4 regions of the Bradyrhizobium sp. CCBAU 21365 genome follow, and region 3 is predicted to be linked to each of the others. Evidence: predicted binding sites of a transcription regulator. Region 3 holds the regulator's gene; each other region holds the start of a gene.
What was found. Region 3 encodes LexA, which represses DNA repair genes until DNA is damaged. Its sites were predicted from a motif close to TGTTCNNNNTGTGTTCNG; they were not measured.

Region 1: recA (recombinase RecA) is a predicted target of LexA. The motif match lies at 1,413-1,430, and genes of this name have one in related genera.
Region 2: XI02_RS34850 (PA0069 family radical SAM protein) is a predicted target of LexA. The motif match lies at 1,721-1,738, and genes of this name have one in related genera.
Region 4: dinB (DNA polymerase IV) is a predicted target of LexA. The motif match lies at 2,022-2,039, and genes of this name have one in related genera.

The regions. Positions count from the first base shown of each region.
Region 1 is NZ_CP030036.1:6,124,703-6,128,912, reverse strand. It holds gene XI02_RS28860 (hypothetical protein) at 127-603, opposite strand; gene XI02_RS28855 (hypothetical protein) at 617-838, shown strand; gene recA (recombinase RecA) at 1,535-2,623, shown strand; gene XI02_RS28845 (hypothetical protein) at 2,805-3,788, shown strand; gene XI02_RS28840 (thioesterase family protein) at 3,806-4,210, opposite strand, start outside.
Region 2 is NZ_CP030036.1:7,418,850-7,423,059, reverse strand. It holds gene XI02_RS34865 (helix-turn-helix domain-containing GNAT family N-acetyltransferase) at 1-689, opposite strand, end outside; gene XI02_RS34860 (hypothetical protein) at 745-1,020, opposite strand; gene XI02_RS34855 (glycosyl transferase) at 1,028-1,597, opposite strand; gene XI02_RS34850 (PA0069 family radical SAM protein) at 1,760-2,938, shown strand; gene XI02_RS34845 (VOC family protein) at 3,063-3,509, shown strand; gene XI02_RS34840 (ribonuclease HII) at 3,602-4,210, shown strand, end outside.
Region 3 is NZ_CP030036.1:5,094,430-5,098,639, reverse strand. It holds gene XI02_RS23455 (ComEC/Rec2 family competence protein) at 1-556, shown strand, start outside; gene XI02_RS23450 (hypothetical protein) at 553-780, opposite strand; gene XI02_RS23445 (hypothetical protein) at 926-1,354, opposite strand; gene lexA (transcriptional repressor LexA) at 1,611-2,315, opposite strand; gene glp (gephyrin-like molybdotransferase Glp) at 2,559-3,770, opposite strand; gene XI02_RS23430 (HAD family phosphatase) at 3,773-4,210, opposite strand, start outside.
Region 4 is NZ_CP030036.1:3,904,972-3,909,181, reverse strand. It holds gene pyk (pyruvate kinase) at 1-306, shown strand, start outside; gene XI02_RS17695 (hypothetical protein) at 389-598, opposite strand; gene dinB (DNA polymerase IV) at 713-1,960, opposite strand; gene XI02_RS17685 (hypothetical protein) at 2,254-2,520, shown strand; gene XI02_RS17680 (hypothetical protein) at 2,758-3,885, shown strand.

The DNA.
Region 1 (4,210 bases), 1.0 Mb from region 3:
GATAGGATCATGTGTCTGGGAATTAGAGAAAGTGATGAAGGCGGAGCGAGGTAAAGATCAATATACAAAGAAAATTATTGACGACTACTTGGCAGCCAAAGAAGCTGCCAAGTAGCTGCGCAGCAACTATGACCGACCGCCCTGAATTACCGTGAACTTCCGACGCCGATCCGGAGGCGTCTCGGTGGGGAGCACGGGGGTCACAGAGAGTGCAGCGTCCACAAGCTGCGCAACGCTCCATGCCTTCTCCGTCACGCCCAGCGCCTTCGCTGGCGTCGTGCGCAGGGCTTCGTGGGTGCGGCAGAGATTGTAGTGGCAGACGTACAGCGCGACGGCTGCAATATGGTTTTCCAGCTTCTTTGAAAAGCCGTTGGTGAGGCGAGTGAAGCGGCGCGACGACATGCGCAGCGAAAGGTTCTGCCGCTCAACGTAGCTGGTCGAAACGTACTGATCCGGATCACCGGATACTACCTCACGATCTACAGCTACTACGGCGGCCGGGGAGTAACGGCCCTGCGCTTCCTTTACGAGGTGCGTTACCGAGTAGGTCTTTACGATCACGCCATGCGAGGCGCTGTCGCCAAAGGCGTCGCGGATCGCCATGCGATAGGGTAGCATGGAAACTGCGCAAGAGGTGCCGCAGCCTGACCGGTTTCTAGGGGACATGCTGCGCACGCTGGCCCCTAAGCCCGCGCCCTCTGAGCCGTTTAAGGTTGCGTTCGGCCAAGGTCGAATTACTGGCACGTTCGACATCACGTCACAGGAAGATGCCGACGAGATGATCAACATGATCAATGCTGTCAAAACGTTCCTGAAAAAGAAAGAGGCCGCCAACTGAGGCGGCCTCCGTTTTCACATCAATAGGGCGATAGCCATTATTGCGATGGGGCTCAGCCCGAGCGCCACGATGAGCGCCCTAAAAGGTAGGTCACTGCTCATGACACAACCCCTGCGTTTGGGGTTGAAATCCTATTCCTGAATGTTGGATGGCCGCTAGTGCAATTTGTGCCACGGCAAGGCGCCGTGGGGTGGTAAATGCCTGGTTTTCGGGCATATTAGCCTTTATGAGACCGTGGCTAAAAATGGCGCTGATGGTTCTCGGCTTGTGCGCAGGCTGGATGGTCGTTGGTTTATTGACCGTCGATGATGACGACGAATTCCGCCAAGTCATCTCGGCATACAAGCCGCGCTAACTAGGAACGAACTGCAGAAATCGCTTAGCTGATTTGGGTCAAGAACAAATGGCGTCCCATGGGAACTGATGGGGCTAGAACATCCAATAACAGCCTCAGTAGTCCTACCGAGAACATCGGCCAACCCTTGGTTGCCGCAGGGTTAAATCCAAACTAGGCCACTCGAAATTTCAAAGCAGGCCACTAGGGATGGAAACAGGCCAGTACCTCCTTGCCTGAAAGAACATATTGCGAACATGGAACAAACGTGGTACAAAGGTTCCTATCAACAACGCATTCCGCCTGATCTGATCGCCCCGTTTTCCCGCTAGCGAATCCCCGCCATAAGGAGCACATCCCAAATGTCCGCCACCGCACTGCGTATCGTCGAAGGATCCTCCATGGACAAGTCCAAGGCCCTCTCAGCCGCGCTCTCCCAGATCGAGCGCCAGTTCGGCAAGGGCTCGGTGATGAAGCTCGGCAAGAACGACCGTTCGATGGATGTCGAGACGGTGTCGTCGGGATCGCTCGGGCTCGATATCGCCCTTGGCGTCGGTGGCCTGCCGAAGGGGCGCGTCGTCGAAATCTACGGGCCGGAATCGTCGGGCAAGACCACGCTGGCGCTGCACACGGTGGCGGAAGGTCAGAAGAAGGGCGGCATTTGTGCCTTCATCGACGCTGAACACGCGCTCGACCCGGTCTATGCGCGCAAGCTCGGCGTCAACATCGACGAGCTCCTGATCTCGCAGCCGGACACCGGCGAGCAGGCGCTGGAGATCTGCGACACGCTGGTGCGCTCCGGCGCGGTCGACGTGCTGGTGGTCGATTCGGTCGCGGCGCTGGTGCCGAAGGCCGAGCTCGAGGGCGAGATGGGCGATGCGCTGCCGGGCCTGCAGGCGCGCCTGATGAGCCAGGCGCTGCGCAAGCTCACCGCCTCGATCAACAAGTCCCACACCATGGTGATCTTCATCAACCAGATCCGCATGAAGATCGGCGTGATGTACGGTTCGCCGGAGACCACCACCGGCGGCAACGCGCTGAAATTCTACGCCTCGGTCCGCCTCGACATCCGCCGCATCGGCGCGATCAAGGAGCGCGACGAGGTGGTCGGCAACACCACCCGCGTCAAGGTGGTGAAGAACAAGCTGGCGCCGCCCTTCAAGCAGGTCGAGTTCGACATCATGTACGGCGAGGGCGTTTCCAAGATGGGCGAGATCCTCGACCTCGGCGTCAAGGCCGGCATCGTCGAGAAGTCCGGCGCCTGGTTCTCCTATGACAGCCAGCGGCTCGGCCAGGGCCGCGAGAATTCCAAGGCGTTCCTGAAGGCGAATCCCGACATCACCGCCAAGATCGAGGCCGCGATCCGGCAGAACTCCGGCCTGATCTCCGAGCAGATCCTCGCCGGCACGCCCGAGCGCGACGCCGAAGGCGAGGAGCCGACGGAGGAGTAAGGCTCAAGCATGATCCGGAAAAGTGCGAAGCGGTTTTCCCTCGCGACAAACGCGAAGCGTTTGCGCGGAGATCATGCTCAAACGATCACATGACTTCGCTGCAAGCGGGCGCTGAGGACGTTGAGTTGCCGACGTCCTCGGCGCCCGTTTGGTTTTGTGTGTCGTCGAGAGAGTTAGGCCGATGAAACGCCTGATCCTGACCAGTCCGTCCGGCCTCACCCTGGCACGTTCGGGGTTTGCCGAAGTCGCTGTTACATCTGCCTTTCGCTTTGTCGGTGGACCGCTGCCGTCGCCAGGAGAACTCGAGGCGTATTTCGGGTCGCGGTCGGACAAGAATCCAGTCGGACACTGGTCGCACTGGAGCGCGTGGGGCCAGGGATCTCAGGATGCCAGGGCGCGCAGGGATCTTGCACTGATCGAATTTTGCGACCCTTACGAAGTGATCGAGCTTTGGTTCGATCCGGGCCCGGATGATCAGCTGCAGCTGATCTGGATGCTCGATCATTTCCGGGCTTACCCGGCGATGGTCGACAAGTTGAAATTGCGGCTTGTCGCATTCGATCTGTTGACGATGCACGAGACGTGGCGTGGCTGGGACCAGGTGCCGCTTGTCAATGTCCGATCTGCGGACCTCGAGATCGCGAGCGCGTGTTGGCAGGCGTACCAGGCGACAACGCCGGAGGCGTGTTTCGATGTGGTGCATCGCGACCTGAGCGGGTTTCCCTTGCTGAGGCCGGCGCTGCTTGATCTGCTTCGTGATCTACCATCGAGCCGATCCGGACTGGGCGCGACCGAGATGCGGTTGCTTGAACTGGTCGCCGCCGGGTTCATGGGGACGAACGCGCTGTTCTACCTCCGCGGCTTTCGCCAGCGTGGCGTCTTTAACGACATGGAAATCGGCAGGCTGCTCGAAGGCCTTGCGCATGGTCCGCGACCGGCGATTGCCGGGCTCGACGATGGCTTGCGCTCCATCGACCCGGATAATGCGCGACGTCGCCTGGAGGCCTTCCAGCGAAGCCGCTTGTCGGTGACGGAGTTTGGCAAGGCGGTGCTTGCTCACAAGGCGGACTTCACCGACCACAATCCGATCAATCGCTGGTGGGGCGGCACGCACCTCACCAACGACAACCTTTGGCGCTGGAACCAGTCGCTGCGGAAGCTGTAGCGCTGGCTCTTACCCGCCTATTGCCGCGCCAGCGCCTTTTCGCGGCTCGCGATCAGTGCCCGCAAATCCTCGGTCACCGCGACCGACTGATGGGTCTTCTGATCGGTCGCGACCCAGATGATCTCGCCAGTGGCGCGCAGGTCATCGGAGCCCTTGGCAAAGATCGCGAGCGCAAGGTTGATCGAGGAACGGCCGATCCGCGCGACCCGTACGCAGACCTCGATGTCCTCGTCGAACCGGATCGGCGCCTTGTATTCGACGACCGACTTCACGGTGTGAAAGTCGATCCCGGTCCGCGCCACTTCGCCGAGATAGTCATAGCCGAGCGCGCGAAAATATTCCGTGATCGCGGTGTCGAAATAGGTCAGGTAGTGGGCGTTGAACACCACGGCCTGCGCGTCGACCTCGGAATAGCGGACGCG
Region 2 (4,210 bases), 2.3 Mb from region 3:
TCACCGCCGTTGACCAGGAAGACCGAGCCGACCGGCTCGCCGTCGACCTCCGCGATCCAGCAATGCTCGCGGGCGGGATCGAACGATCGCAGAAACTGCGCGCAGATCTCGGCCACCAAGGCCTCGTAGCTGATGTCCCAGCCATACTCCTCCGCGTAGACGCGACCCTGTTGCGAGATCACCCAGCCCATGTCGCCGACGCGATGGCTGCGCAGCAGGAAGCCGACCGGCTTCCTGGCCGCAGGCTCCAGCGATTGCTCGATCGTGCCCATCGCGCGCACCACCGCCGCGCGACGGTCGCCGTCCATCTGCTTCAATAGCGCCCCGACCTCGCTGCGTGAGCGGCGGTCGAGGTCGGCGGCAGCAGTGCGGCCCTTGGCGGTGAGCGCCACCTCGTTGACGCGCTTGTCGGCTTTCGACGGCTTGCGCGTCACGATCTGGCGCTTTTGCAGCGCCTGTAGCGTGCGGCTGACGAAGCCGGCATCGAGGTCGAGATCGCGCACCAGGTCGGTCGCGGTGCAATGCACGCGATGCGCGAGCTCGTAGATGATCCGCGCTTCCTGCAGCGTGAACGCGGAGTGCAGCAGCTTCGGCTCGATGATGCCGAGCTTGCGGGTATAGAACCGGCTGAAGCCGCGAACCGCGGCGACCTGGCTCTCGAGGGTGGCGTCATGGGAATTTGATTTCATCAAACATATTATTTGACGGAATCAAATAATATGCAAGCCCATCTCGGGTCGAGATCTATGCATCCTTCCGCAAGCGTTTCATGGTTTCAATCAGTCGGTCTCTGATAGTGGCAGTATCCAACAGGAACTCCCCACCCTCAGGCCGGTACATTGCGAGCATCTCGACGGTCTCCTGCACATAATCGTCGTCAGGAAAGCCATCATCGAGTGCCACCTCGATCTTATTGGCAGCGCTGATCGACGTATCTGCCCCCGAAACAAATCGCTGAACCAGTCGTTCAATTTCGGCGTCTGCCTCTCCTCGAAAACACCCCCAGAGAAAACGGGTCAAAAACGCTTCAGGCCACCATGATCCGGCTGCGCAGCATGGTGCGGGAGGAGCGGCCGAGCCGGCGCAACAGGCGCGCCTCGGAGCGGCGGGTGTCGGGCCGGTAGCCGCCGATCCGCTCGTAATGCTCGCGCGCGATCAAAAGGCCCTGTTCGGCCGAAGGCCCGGCGATCATCCGGGCGACGAATTTGAGGCCGTCGCGCAGGCCGGGGTCGGTATAGGGCGCGCGGGCGTAGCGGAAGATGCCGGCGCGATCCTTGCCGCTCGCCGCCACCATCTGGATGAACTGGGTGGTCTCCTCGATCCAGCCGGCATCGAGCACCGCGCCCGGATGCAGGAACATCAGCCAGGGAGAACGCGCCTGCCGGGCGCCGGCCGCAAGCGCCGCGGCGCGCGTGCCCTCGAAACGCAGGAAGCGGCAACCGGCGACGTCGGCGACGCGCTCCATCACGTCGCTGTTGCTGCGATCGACCAGCAGCACCTCGCGGACGATTCCCGCGGCCGCGCCCGGCACCAGCGCAGCCAATGTCGCGACCGCAGTGCGCTCGACCCCATCGGTCGGAATGATCACGCTCAGCATGATTTGAGGCTTCGGTGACTCAAACGGTGAAAAACTCCGGCCGTGTTATCACCTTGTCATATTCAAAGCAGCCTGTTCGCCTGCAGAATTTTGAAGCAAGGTTCTGTGGAATTTCTGCGTTCATGTTCTTGATTTGTTCTCTTGCTGTGTTAACTTCACAGCATGAGCCGAGCATCCTCTCATGCCCTCAAGCACCCGCCGGTAACGGCGCCCTCCGATAACCCGGCGGGTGCACCTTCACCTATTCCTGCCCCCTTTCCCGAGCTTGCGGTCGCGATCGAGCGCGAGCGGCGGCGCGGCCGCGGCGCGCAGTCCAACGCCAGCGGCCGCTACGAGGCGGAGGCGCGCGTTGCCTTCGATGACGGCTGGCAAAGCCTCGAAGATTTGCCGCCGTTTGCGACCAGCGTGGCGCTCGACACCTCGCGCAAGGTGATCACTCGAAACGACTCGCCCGATATCGGCTTCGACCGGTCGATCAATCCCTATCGTGGCTGCGAGCATGGCTGCGTCTATTGCTTCGCGCGGCCGACCCACGCCTATCTCGGCCTGTCGCCGGGGCTGGACTTCGAATCGAAGCTGTTCGCCAAGCCGGACGCACCCGCGCTGCTCGAGAAGGAACTGGCCGCGCCGGACTATGAGGCGCGGATGATCGCGATCGGCACCAACACCGATCCTTATCAGCCGATCGAACGCGACCGGAAGATCATGCGCGGCATCCTCGAGGTGCTCGAGCGCGCCGGCCATCCGGTCGGCATCGTCACCAAATCGGCACTGGTCGTGCGCGATATCGACATCCTGGCGCGGATGGCCAAGCGCAATCTCGCCAAGGTCGCGCTCTCGGTGACGACGCTCGACCCGAAACTCGCCCGCACCATGGAGCCGCGGGCCTCGACCCCGCCGAAGCGGCTCGAGGCGATCAAGCGGCTCGCGGATGCCGGCATCCCGACCACGGTGATGGTCGCGCCCGTGATCCCGGCGCTGAACGACTCCGAGATCGAGCGTATCCTCGATGCCGCCGCACATGCCGGCGCCAGGGAGGCGAGCTACGTGCTGCTGCGCCTGCCGCTCGAGGTGCGCGATCTGTTCCGCGAATGGCTGATGGCGAACTATCCCGACCGCTACCGTCACGTCTTCACGCTGATCCGCGACATGCGCGGCGGCCGCGACTACGACTCGCAATGGGGCACCAGGATGAAGGGCACTGGCCCGATGGCCTGGATGATCGGCCGCCGCTTCGAGATCGCCTGCGAAAAGCTAGGCCTCAACAAGCGGCGGACCAAGCTGACCACCGATCACTTCGCCAAGCCGAAGCGCAACGGACAGCAACTCAGTCTATTCTAGGTGAGGGCGCGTAGCCCGGATGGAGCGCAGCGAAATCCGGGGCTCGTCGACCCCTGGCCAAAGACTTCCCGGATTGCACTTCGCCTCATCCGGGCTACGAAGACGTCAAACAGCGAGTGCAACAATGAGTAACACCCCGACCGCACGCTTCACCGTCCTCACGCTCGGCGTCAGCGACATGCGCGCCAGCATCGGCTTTTATGAATCGCTTGGGTTCACCAGGAAGATGCGCGCGACCGGCGAGGAGGTTGCCTTCTTCGAGACCGGCGGCACCGTGCTCGGCCTGTTCCCGTGGCATCTGCTCGCCGCCGATGCCGGGCTGCCGGATCAGCCGCGGCCATCAGCGTTCCGCGGCGTCGCGATCGCCTGGAACTGCAACGACGACGCCGAGGTCGATCGTGTGATGGCGTTCGCGCTGTCGAAGGGCGCCAGGCTGCTGAAGCCCGCGCAGCCCACCAGCTATGGCGGCTATTGCGGTTATTTCGGCGATCCCGACGGCCACGCCTGGGAGGTGGTGCGCGCGCCGGGCTTTGAGGTTCGCGACGACCGCCGGGTGTCAATTCCCGATTAGAGCGCCGATCCCGATTAGAGCGGCGAATTGAATAACGGGGAAGGGCCAGGTTCCAGGTTGCGCCGCGGGCCGGGCTTGATCACGATCCCCGCATGATTCGGGACAAGTCCAACAGCACGTCAAAGACCGCGTCGAAGAAGAAAGCGGCCGAGCCGGCCAGGCCGGACAAGCGCGTCATCGTGGTGACGCGGCCGAGCTTTCGGCGCGAGCGCGCGCTGATCAAGCGCGGCGTCTGGCCGGTCGCCGGCTGCGACGAGGCCGGGCGCGGGCCGCTGGCGGGTCCCGTGGTCGCCGCCGCCGTGGTGCTGGACCCAAATCGGATTCCCAAGGGGCTCGATGATTCGAAGCGGCTGACCGTCGAGCGCCGCGAGGAACTGTTCGAGGAGATCTGCGTCACATCGGCGTTCTCGGTCGCAGTGGCGTCGCGGGCGCGAATCGACCGCGACAACATCCTGCGCGCCTCGCTGTGGGCGCTCGCGCGCGCCGTGCACGCGCTGCCGGAAATGCCGAAGCACGTCTTCGTCGACGGCCGCGACAAGCTCGCCACGCCCTGCGACTGCGACGCCGTGATCGGCGGCGACGGCATCGTGGCCTCGATCGCGGCGGCCTCGATCGTCGCCAAGGTGACGCGCGATCGCCTGATGTGCGCGCTGGCGCTGGATTGTCCCGGCTACGGCTTCGAGCAGCACAAGGGCTATGCG
Region 3 (4,210 bases):
GGCGCTCAGGGTGCCGCAGCCGGACGTGCTGGTCTCCGGCGACGGCCGCAACGTCGCGGTGCGCGGCGGTGACGGGCGGCTGCATTTGATGCACAGCGCCAAGGATGCGTTCCTGGTCAAGGAGTGGCTGGCGGCGGACGCCGACGCGCGGACCGCCACCGATGCGTCGCTCGGCGACGGCGTCTCCTGCGATGCCGGCGGCTGCGTGACCCAGGGACTAGGCGGCGCCTTCGTCGCGCTGGCGACCCGGCCGGAGGCGCTGGCGGACGACTGCGAGCGCGCAGGCTTGATCGTGACGGCGCGGGCGGCGCCGCGGGGCTGCACGGCGTCGGTGATCGATGCCGAGCGGCTGCGGCGCCACGGCGCGCTGGTACTGCGGCGGACCAGGGACGGCTACGCCGTCGATGCCGTCAAGCCCGGCGGGATCGACCGGCCGTGGTCGCCGGCGGTTCCCGGCGACGGCGAGAGCGAGACGACGCTGCGCGCAGCCGCCGCCGCACCGCGGCCTGCCGTGGATGCGACGCCGGCCGAGTCCGATCTGCAGGGCGATGACTAGCGGTGGTCCGGCGAGGGGGCGCTCGGCAGCTCGAACAGGCCGAGATGGTATTCGTCGGAGTCGGGGCCGGCGTCGGGCTTCTTGACGAGGGTGAAGGAAGCCTCGGGAAATTGCTCCCAGACTCTCAGGTCGTCGGCCGTCACCGTCAGCCAACCGAACCGGAACATGTAGCGGCCCGGTTCCGTGACGCGTCCAGCCTTTTGCCATGTGACCTTATCGACCACCGCGCACGTCCTCCGTGCCCGATGATGCGCCAAGGCGCCGGCTGACGCAAATTTCCTCGTGCGCCCCGGAAGCGGAAGTCCGGGGGCGCCCGAAATTGCTTAGGTCATCCGCCGCCGAACAGCCCATTCCGCGGCGACGATGCGCTCAACCCAAAAACAGCGTTGCAAATGCGGAGGGCCGCCGCTCCACCACCTTCGGCTTCTGCTCGACCGGCGGATGCAGCGCCGGCAATTGCAGCACGCTGACGCGCTGTCCCTCGACCAGCTGGGTCACCAGCACATGGCTGCCGTCGGGGAATTCCACCGCGTCATGATGCCGATCGGGCACGTCGGGCTCGACTTCGTTGAACACGCCGACGCGATAGTTCAGCGTCTTGGTCCAGATCCAGCGGCTGTCGTAGCGAACGTTCTCGGCGAAAGCGAGCTCGGTGCCCGGCAGCATGCAGACCGCGACAGTGGGATCGTTTTCCGAAGCAAAACCGCGGGTCGACGTGCCGCGGAACGTCGTCGTGATCAGCGTCTCTCCGACAATGGCGGGGCGCGATGCCACGGCGTGCAGACTATAGTCACACATCGGATGGCTCCTCATTTCGAGGTAGCGACCCGTGCCTCTCTTGAGGCATTGGGGCCTCTACCAGAGTGGACGATAGCGAACGAGCTTCCGCTCGTTTCTGGGCGATTGTACGACTGGTCCGAGACCGACCCCGATCACAAACACGCGACGCTGCGCGAGAGGTATCGGAGCGCATCGGGCAGGCCGTACGCTACGCTATCATGCAAGGAACGATCCGACGTGTTGCTCGTTCCCGGCCGCCGCAAGTATTTGCAATTCAGTATTTGCGATACAGGCCGATCAGCTTGCCCTGGATGCGGACCCGGTTCGGCGGCAGGATGCGCACTTCATAGGCGGTGTTGGCCGGCTCGAGCGCGATCGATGCGCCGCGGCGGCGGAAGCGCTTCAGGGTGGCTTCCTCCTCGTCGATCAGCGCCACCACGATGTCGCCGGTATTGGCGACGTCGTTGCGCTGGATCAGCGCCATGTCGCCGTCGAGGATGCCGGCATCGACCATCGAGTCGCCGCGCACCTCGAGCGCATAGTGCTCGCCGGCGCCGAGCATGTCGGGCGGCACGCTGATGGTGTGGCTGCGGGTCTGCAGCGCCTCGATCGGCGTACCGGCGGCGATCCGGCCCATCACGGGGACCGCGACCGGACGGTTGCCGTCGTCCTCGGCGATCGGCGGCGTGCTGGCGCGCCGGCCGAGGGTGCCTTCGATGACGCTGGGCGTGAAGCCGCGTCGGCCGTTGCCGCCGCCGGCCGAGAGTTCGGGCAGCTTGATGACCTCAATGGCGCGGGCGCGGTTCGGCAGGCGGCGGATGAAGCCGCGCTCCTCCAGCGCAGTGATCAGGCGGTGGATACCGGACTTCGAGCGCAGGTCGAGCGCATCCTTCATCTCGTCGAAGGAGGGCGGTACGCCGGCCTCTTTCAGACGTTCATTGATGAAACGCAGAAGTTCGTACTGTTTGCGCGTGAGCATCTCGAGTATTCCCCCGGTTGATAGCGGCGTTCGATTCCGAGACTCTTCTGGTGGGGCCTGCAGGCGGGGCCTGACCTCAGGAGCATGTGCTCGTTGCACTTGCTTCCACGCGGCTTCCCGATTGTAGACACCAGTACTCGAAACAAATCATGAACGGACACTATATGTTCGATATGTGTTCCGCAACCACTTAATTTCCGGTGAACGGATCAGGCAACGCACGATCGGCGGGGCGTGAAAACCCTATTCGGGCAGCGTCAGGATCTCGCATTCGCTGCCTTTGACGGCCGCCGCCGCAAACGGCGGACGCACGAGAAGTGCCCGTGCCGCAGCGAGATTCGCGAGCAGCGACGAATCCTGCTGCGTCACCGGCGTTGCGATCAGCTTGCCGTCCTCGCGCGCTTCGAGACGCGCCCGCAGATAGTCCTCGCGCTGGTCGTTGGCGGCGAGGTCGCGGCCGAGCAGGGCGCTCGCGCGGCGATGATGAATCACTTTCCGGCCGCTCAGCGCCCGAATCAACGGCACCAGGAACAGGAAGGCGCAGACATAGGACGACACCGGATTGCCGGGCAGGCCGATCACCCGCATCGCGCCGAGCCGGCCATGCATCATCGGCTTGCCGGGCCGCATCGCGATCCGCCAGAACGCCATCTCGACGCCCTCGGCCTCCAGCGACCGCTTGACGAGATCGTGGTCGCCGACCGAGGCGCCGCCTGTCGTAATCAGGACATCGGCGCCGGCCTCGCGTGCCCGGCGGATGCCGGCCGTGGTCGCCTCCACCGTGTCGGCGGCAACGCCGAGGTCGACGGTCTCGGCGCCTTCGGCGCGCGCCAGCGCCCGCAGCGCGTAGCCGTTGGAATAGACGATCTGGCCGGGACGGGGCCGCGAGCCCGGCATCACCAGTTCGTCGCCGGTCGCCAGCACCGCGACCTTCGGGCGGCGGCGCACCGCAAGTTCCGGATAGTTCATGGCGGCCGCCAGCGACAGCGCGCGGTCGGACAGGTGGCTGCCGCCGGCGAGCAGCACCTCGCCCGCACGGAAATCGACCCCGGCCTGGCGGATGTGCCGCCCGACGCTGGCGGCCTCCGTGATCGTGATGTGGTCGCCGTCGACGGCGGTGTCTTCCTGGATGATCACCGCGTCGGCGCCATTGGGGATCACGCCGCCGGTGAAGATCCGCACCGCCTCGCCGGCGCCGACCGTCCGCCCGAACGGCCGGCCGGCGGCGACTTCGCCGATCACCTTGAGCCGGGCCTTTAGATCAGCCGCATCGGCGGCGCGCACCGCATAGCCGTCCATCGCCGACATCGGCTGCGGCGGCTGGGTGCGCAGCGCCGCGAGGTCGTGCGCCAGCGTGCGGTGGTAGGCGGCATCGAGCGCGACCATCTCCTCTGGCAGCGGTTCGGCGCCGGCGAGGACGGCGGACAGGGCATCGGCAACCGGCATCAGGGCCACGCTCAGAGCTCCTCAATTCCTAATGTCCAAATACCAAGTGCGGTCAAAGCCCTTGCCACGTCATCCGTCGATGTCACGTGGATAGCATGAAGGCCGCGCGCCCGTGCACCTTCGATATTGGCGGCCAGGTCGTCGAAGAACAGGATCCGCGACGCCGGGACGCCGATGGCTTTTACCACATGATCATAGGCCTCGGCGTCGGGTTTGCGGAAGCCGATGCTCGAGGACAGGAAGACGTTGCGGAAATGGCTGAGCAGCTCGGCATGGGTGACCGAGAAGTGCGCGACATGGGCCGGATTGGTGTTGGAGAAGGCGTAGAGCGGCATCCGCTCGGCGGCCGCCGCGAGCAGCGGGGCGATGCCCGGCATCTCGCCGGTGAAGATCGCATTCCAGCCCTCGAGGAACTGGGCGTCCGTGATGTCGATGCCGAGAGTCCGGCG
Region 4 (4,210 bases), 1.2 Mb from region 3:
GCCGCCATCGTGGCCTATACGTCGAGCGGCACGACGGCCGCACGCGTCGCGCGCAAGCGGCCGAGCCGCCCGATCCTCGCCATCACCCCGAGCCGCGAAGTGTCCCGCCGCCTGTGCCTGCTTTGGGGCGCTCACAGCGTGCTTTCCGACGACGTTCAGAGCTATGAGGAGATGGTCGAGCGCGCAACTACATTCGCGCATGCAGAGCAGTTTGCATCGAGCCGCGATCTGCTGGTCGTTGTCGCCGGCATTCCCTTTGGACAAGCGGGAACAACCAACAATCTACGGGTCGTATCGCTGCCCTGAGAGAACCGTCGGCCCGAGCGATTGCATCATCAGCGCACCGCGCGGCAAGGCGAGCGCGATGGTCGCGTGCATTCCCGATCGCCTAGGTCAGCATCGAGATGATCGATTGAAGCTGATCGGATGCTGACGTCACGAGCCCGTCGAACGATGTCTGACCGTGAGCCGCGGCTCGCAGGATGCATTCCGCAACAGCGGCCTTGAGACCGAACACGGATTGATCCGCCGGCACGCTTGCCATGACTGCATCCAACGCATCGCGCATCGTCTGAATCAGTTCGGCGCTGTACTTCATGGCTGTCCCTCCGCACGCTCAAGATAGGCCGGCCGTGCCAGGTCGCCACTCACAAGCGCGCGATTCCAAATTGCCTTTTCTTAATGCAGTGACAGATACGTGAACCGGCGAGCGTTAGAGGTCTCTCTCGGCAAGCTTGCGAAACGCATCGGGCACCGAATGAACCGCCTCGAGCGCCGCTGAACCATATCCGATCGCCTCCCAGCCAAAGCGATCGCGGATTTTGTCGATCGCACGGTCCGCCGCCCAGCGGGCGATCCCTGTCGGGCTTCCAGGGCGAAGCGCTTCGTCCTCCAGTCCGAGTGGAAGCTCCAGCGCAAGATCCCAATGCTCCTCGAGATGCGACACCGAGATCGCCAACAGCGAGATGATCTTCGCGCCGGGATGGTCGGCAAGGGCAGCGCGCACCAGATTCTCGGCGAGCCGGGCCAGGACGATGGTCGTGCACACCGGCGCATCGAGCGTCATCGAGCGCGTCACCGACTTCAGGTTGGCGAAGCGGACGCGCACCGTCACGGTTCGTCCAGGCCGCGACTTCGCCCGAAGCCGTGTGGCGACGCGGTCGGCGAGATGAAGCAGTGTTGGCCGAATGACTTGCTCGATCGCAGGCTTTCGGCCGAGCGCCGATTGTGCTCCCGCGGATCGCGCACGCCGGTGTGGCTTGAGCTGTCGCGGATCGCGATTCCAGGCCAGCGCGGCAAGTTTCTCGCCCGCTGCCGGACCGAGCAAGCGCGTCAGCGACCGTTCCGACAATTTGGCGAGCTGACCGATCGTCGCAACGCCGATCGCGCCCAACCGGGCCCTGGTGACCGGCCCTACCCCCCACATCAACTCAACCGGCAATTCGTGAAGGAAGCTTAGTTCGGCGTCGGGATCAACGACGACAAGTCCGTCGGGCTTTGCGACCTGCGAGGCGATCTTCGCCAGATGCTTGGTGCGGGCGACGCCGACCGAGATCGGAAGGCCGAGCTCGCTACGCACGCGCCGCCGGATCGACGCGGCTATTTCGGCAGGCGTTCCGAACAGGTGAGTACAGCCGGCAACATCCGCAAACGCCTCGTCGATCGAAATTCGCTCGACCAGCGGCGTGAAGTCGCCGATCACCTTGATGGCCGCGTCGCCCAGCCGCTGGTAATCGCTGAAATGGCCGCCGACGAAAACAAGTTGCGGGCACAGTTGGCGGGCTTCCCGCCCCGACATGCCGCCATGCACCCCGAAGGCCTTGGCCTCATAGGACGCCGCAAGCACAACCCCGCCCCCGACGGCGATCGGCTTGCCGCGCAGCGACGGCTCGAGCAGTTGCTCGACCGATGCGTAGAAAGCATCGAGGTCCGCATGAAGGATGGTGGCTGCGGCTGCCATCTCGACCCGTTCATCCCTGACCTGACCGAAGCCGCCCGTCTCCGGACGCGGAAATTGACTATAGAACAAAATAGGAACATTCTGAAATCGAGTCAATCCAGCACGCGTCGTCGCGGCTGCTGGCGCCGCGAACGAGCGAGTCGTCAACGCGCGCCGCCACTGCGCGAGGGGGTCTGCATGACGGCGGCTTCTGCGATGGACGACCGCACGAAGCTTGCGCGTATTGCCGCACCGGCTCACGCATCAGCCGGCTGACTTTGCCGCGCAGGGCTTTTTCGGCTAGATATTTTGCAATGACCGACCAATCTCATCAGGTGGACTTCCAAGCTGCGGCCCACCTCTACAAATGGCCTTCGCTCAACAACGCGAGGCGAGAGGATCGCGCGCCCTATATGGTCGTCAACGGAACGCTCGATCAATGCATTCGGGATTTCATGGGCAAGCCCGAGAAGACGCGACATCTTTACGAGATCCGGACCAAGTCGCAGCCTCCCCTCGTCCCCGACGTGCTGTCACCCGAGCATGTGATCGAGCTCTCCAGGCTTCGCGAGTTTCTCTGAGGCGCGCAGCGAACGCGATCCCGACGCGTCGCGTTTGCGGAGCGACTTATCCATCTGTCGTAGGTCTGGTGCCGGATTGTTTGCCCCTTGGGGAGCCGGTACACTTGCTCGACTCCCTGACTGACCGACGTCCGTGCCGGCATGATTGATCCGCTTCGACCCGCTGAGGCTCGCACGTCGCCTGCACGGGAGAGGAACGGCCGCACGGCTGGTTGATCGGGCATCGCGAGGCGCCGCATGAGGTTCAATCTGGCGATCCTGAGTGTGCTGGCCGCAAGGCCCGGGGAGCGGATCGCGATCGATGAGGTCAGCCGCGAGGTCAAGCGCATGATCGCGGCCGGCGATGAAGCCACGCAGTCGAAGCGGCCGTCCGAGCTTGGCGACGCCGACGTCTTCCAATCGGGATGGGCATCGATCAACGATGCGGGCCTGCAGATCACCGATTCGGGGCTCTCGTTGTGGCGCTCGCTTGAAACCGCCCGCATCGAGCAAAGACTCGATCCACAGGAAACGGAACAATTGGACGCTGTTGCAGCCGACACGCGCCATCCAGGTGCGGACACCGCAATCGACCATCCCGACGGCGTTGATCTCGAGCTCCCCGGCGTGACGCGCGAGGATCACGATAGCCGCCAGCCATCCGGCCAGGGCCGTTCGGCTACTGCTCCCGACATCCCCTCGGCGCACTCTCCGATCGTCCCTGCGCCTGCATTCGGCTCGTTTCAAGCGACGAACCGCACGGCTTCGTGGCTATCCGGTCTGGTCAGCTTGCTCGGCACGACCATGCCCAAATTCGCCGCCGCGCGGCGACGGCGATCCGCGGAGGATATCCCGGATCGTCGTGCCGATCGTCGAGGCGGATTGACGGGGCTGGCGGTGGCGTGCCTCAGCCTGATCTCGGTCGTCGCCTGCGTTGCCGCCGCGATTGCACTTGGTCAGCTTTCTTCGCTGAAGTCGGACATCGCTGCGTTGCGGCGGGAGGTCGCCCCGCTGCGGGAACGCCTCGCACGACTCGAACAGGTCGAAGTCGCAAAACGCGATGCCGCCCAGCAGGAAGATGCGCAAAACAAGGCCGAGGCGGACAAGAAGCTGCCTGACGGCGCAGGCGAACAGGCCGCGCTCAGCCTCTCGCGTGAAGAGATTCAGCTGATAAGGGAGTACATCAAGGCAGCGCCTTCGGGCGGCGCAGCCGTCGCGCCGATCAACGTCGGCGATCCCGTCACCGGCGGAATGATTCCGCTGCCGTCGTCGTTGACGGAAAAAGTGCCGCGGCTTCTCGGTGCGAGATTCGCCACCCGCAACGGCGCCATCGTCATCAGCACACGAAACAGCCGCCGCGTCGATGCCGTGCTGATGCCGAACTAGCTGACTTAAACGAAGCGCTTTTGGCCTCCCGCGATAGCGAACCGAGATTTTTCGGGAAGCTCACCCTTATTCGGAATGCTAGAGTGCCACGGGCCCCTTCCCGGCACTCATCAATCCCGACCGTCGACAACGCGACCCGCGGTCGCGTCGCCGCGATTAACGAACCTGTAAGCCATCCACTTTCACATGGAATTAACCAGTGGCAAAGCGTCGCTTTCGGAATTGCGATTCGGGACGCCCTGGCCCAAGCGAGACAATTCGGGAAGACCGGCCCATCGCAGGATCTGACCAAAGCCTCGCTCAAATCAGTGTTTGCGTGATCGGA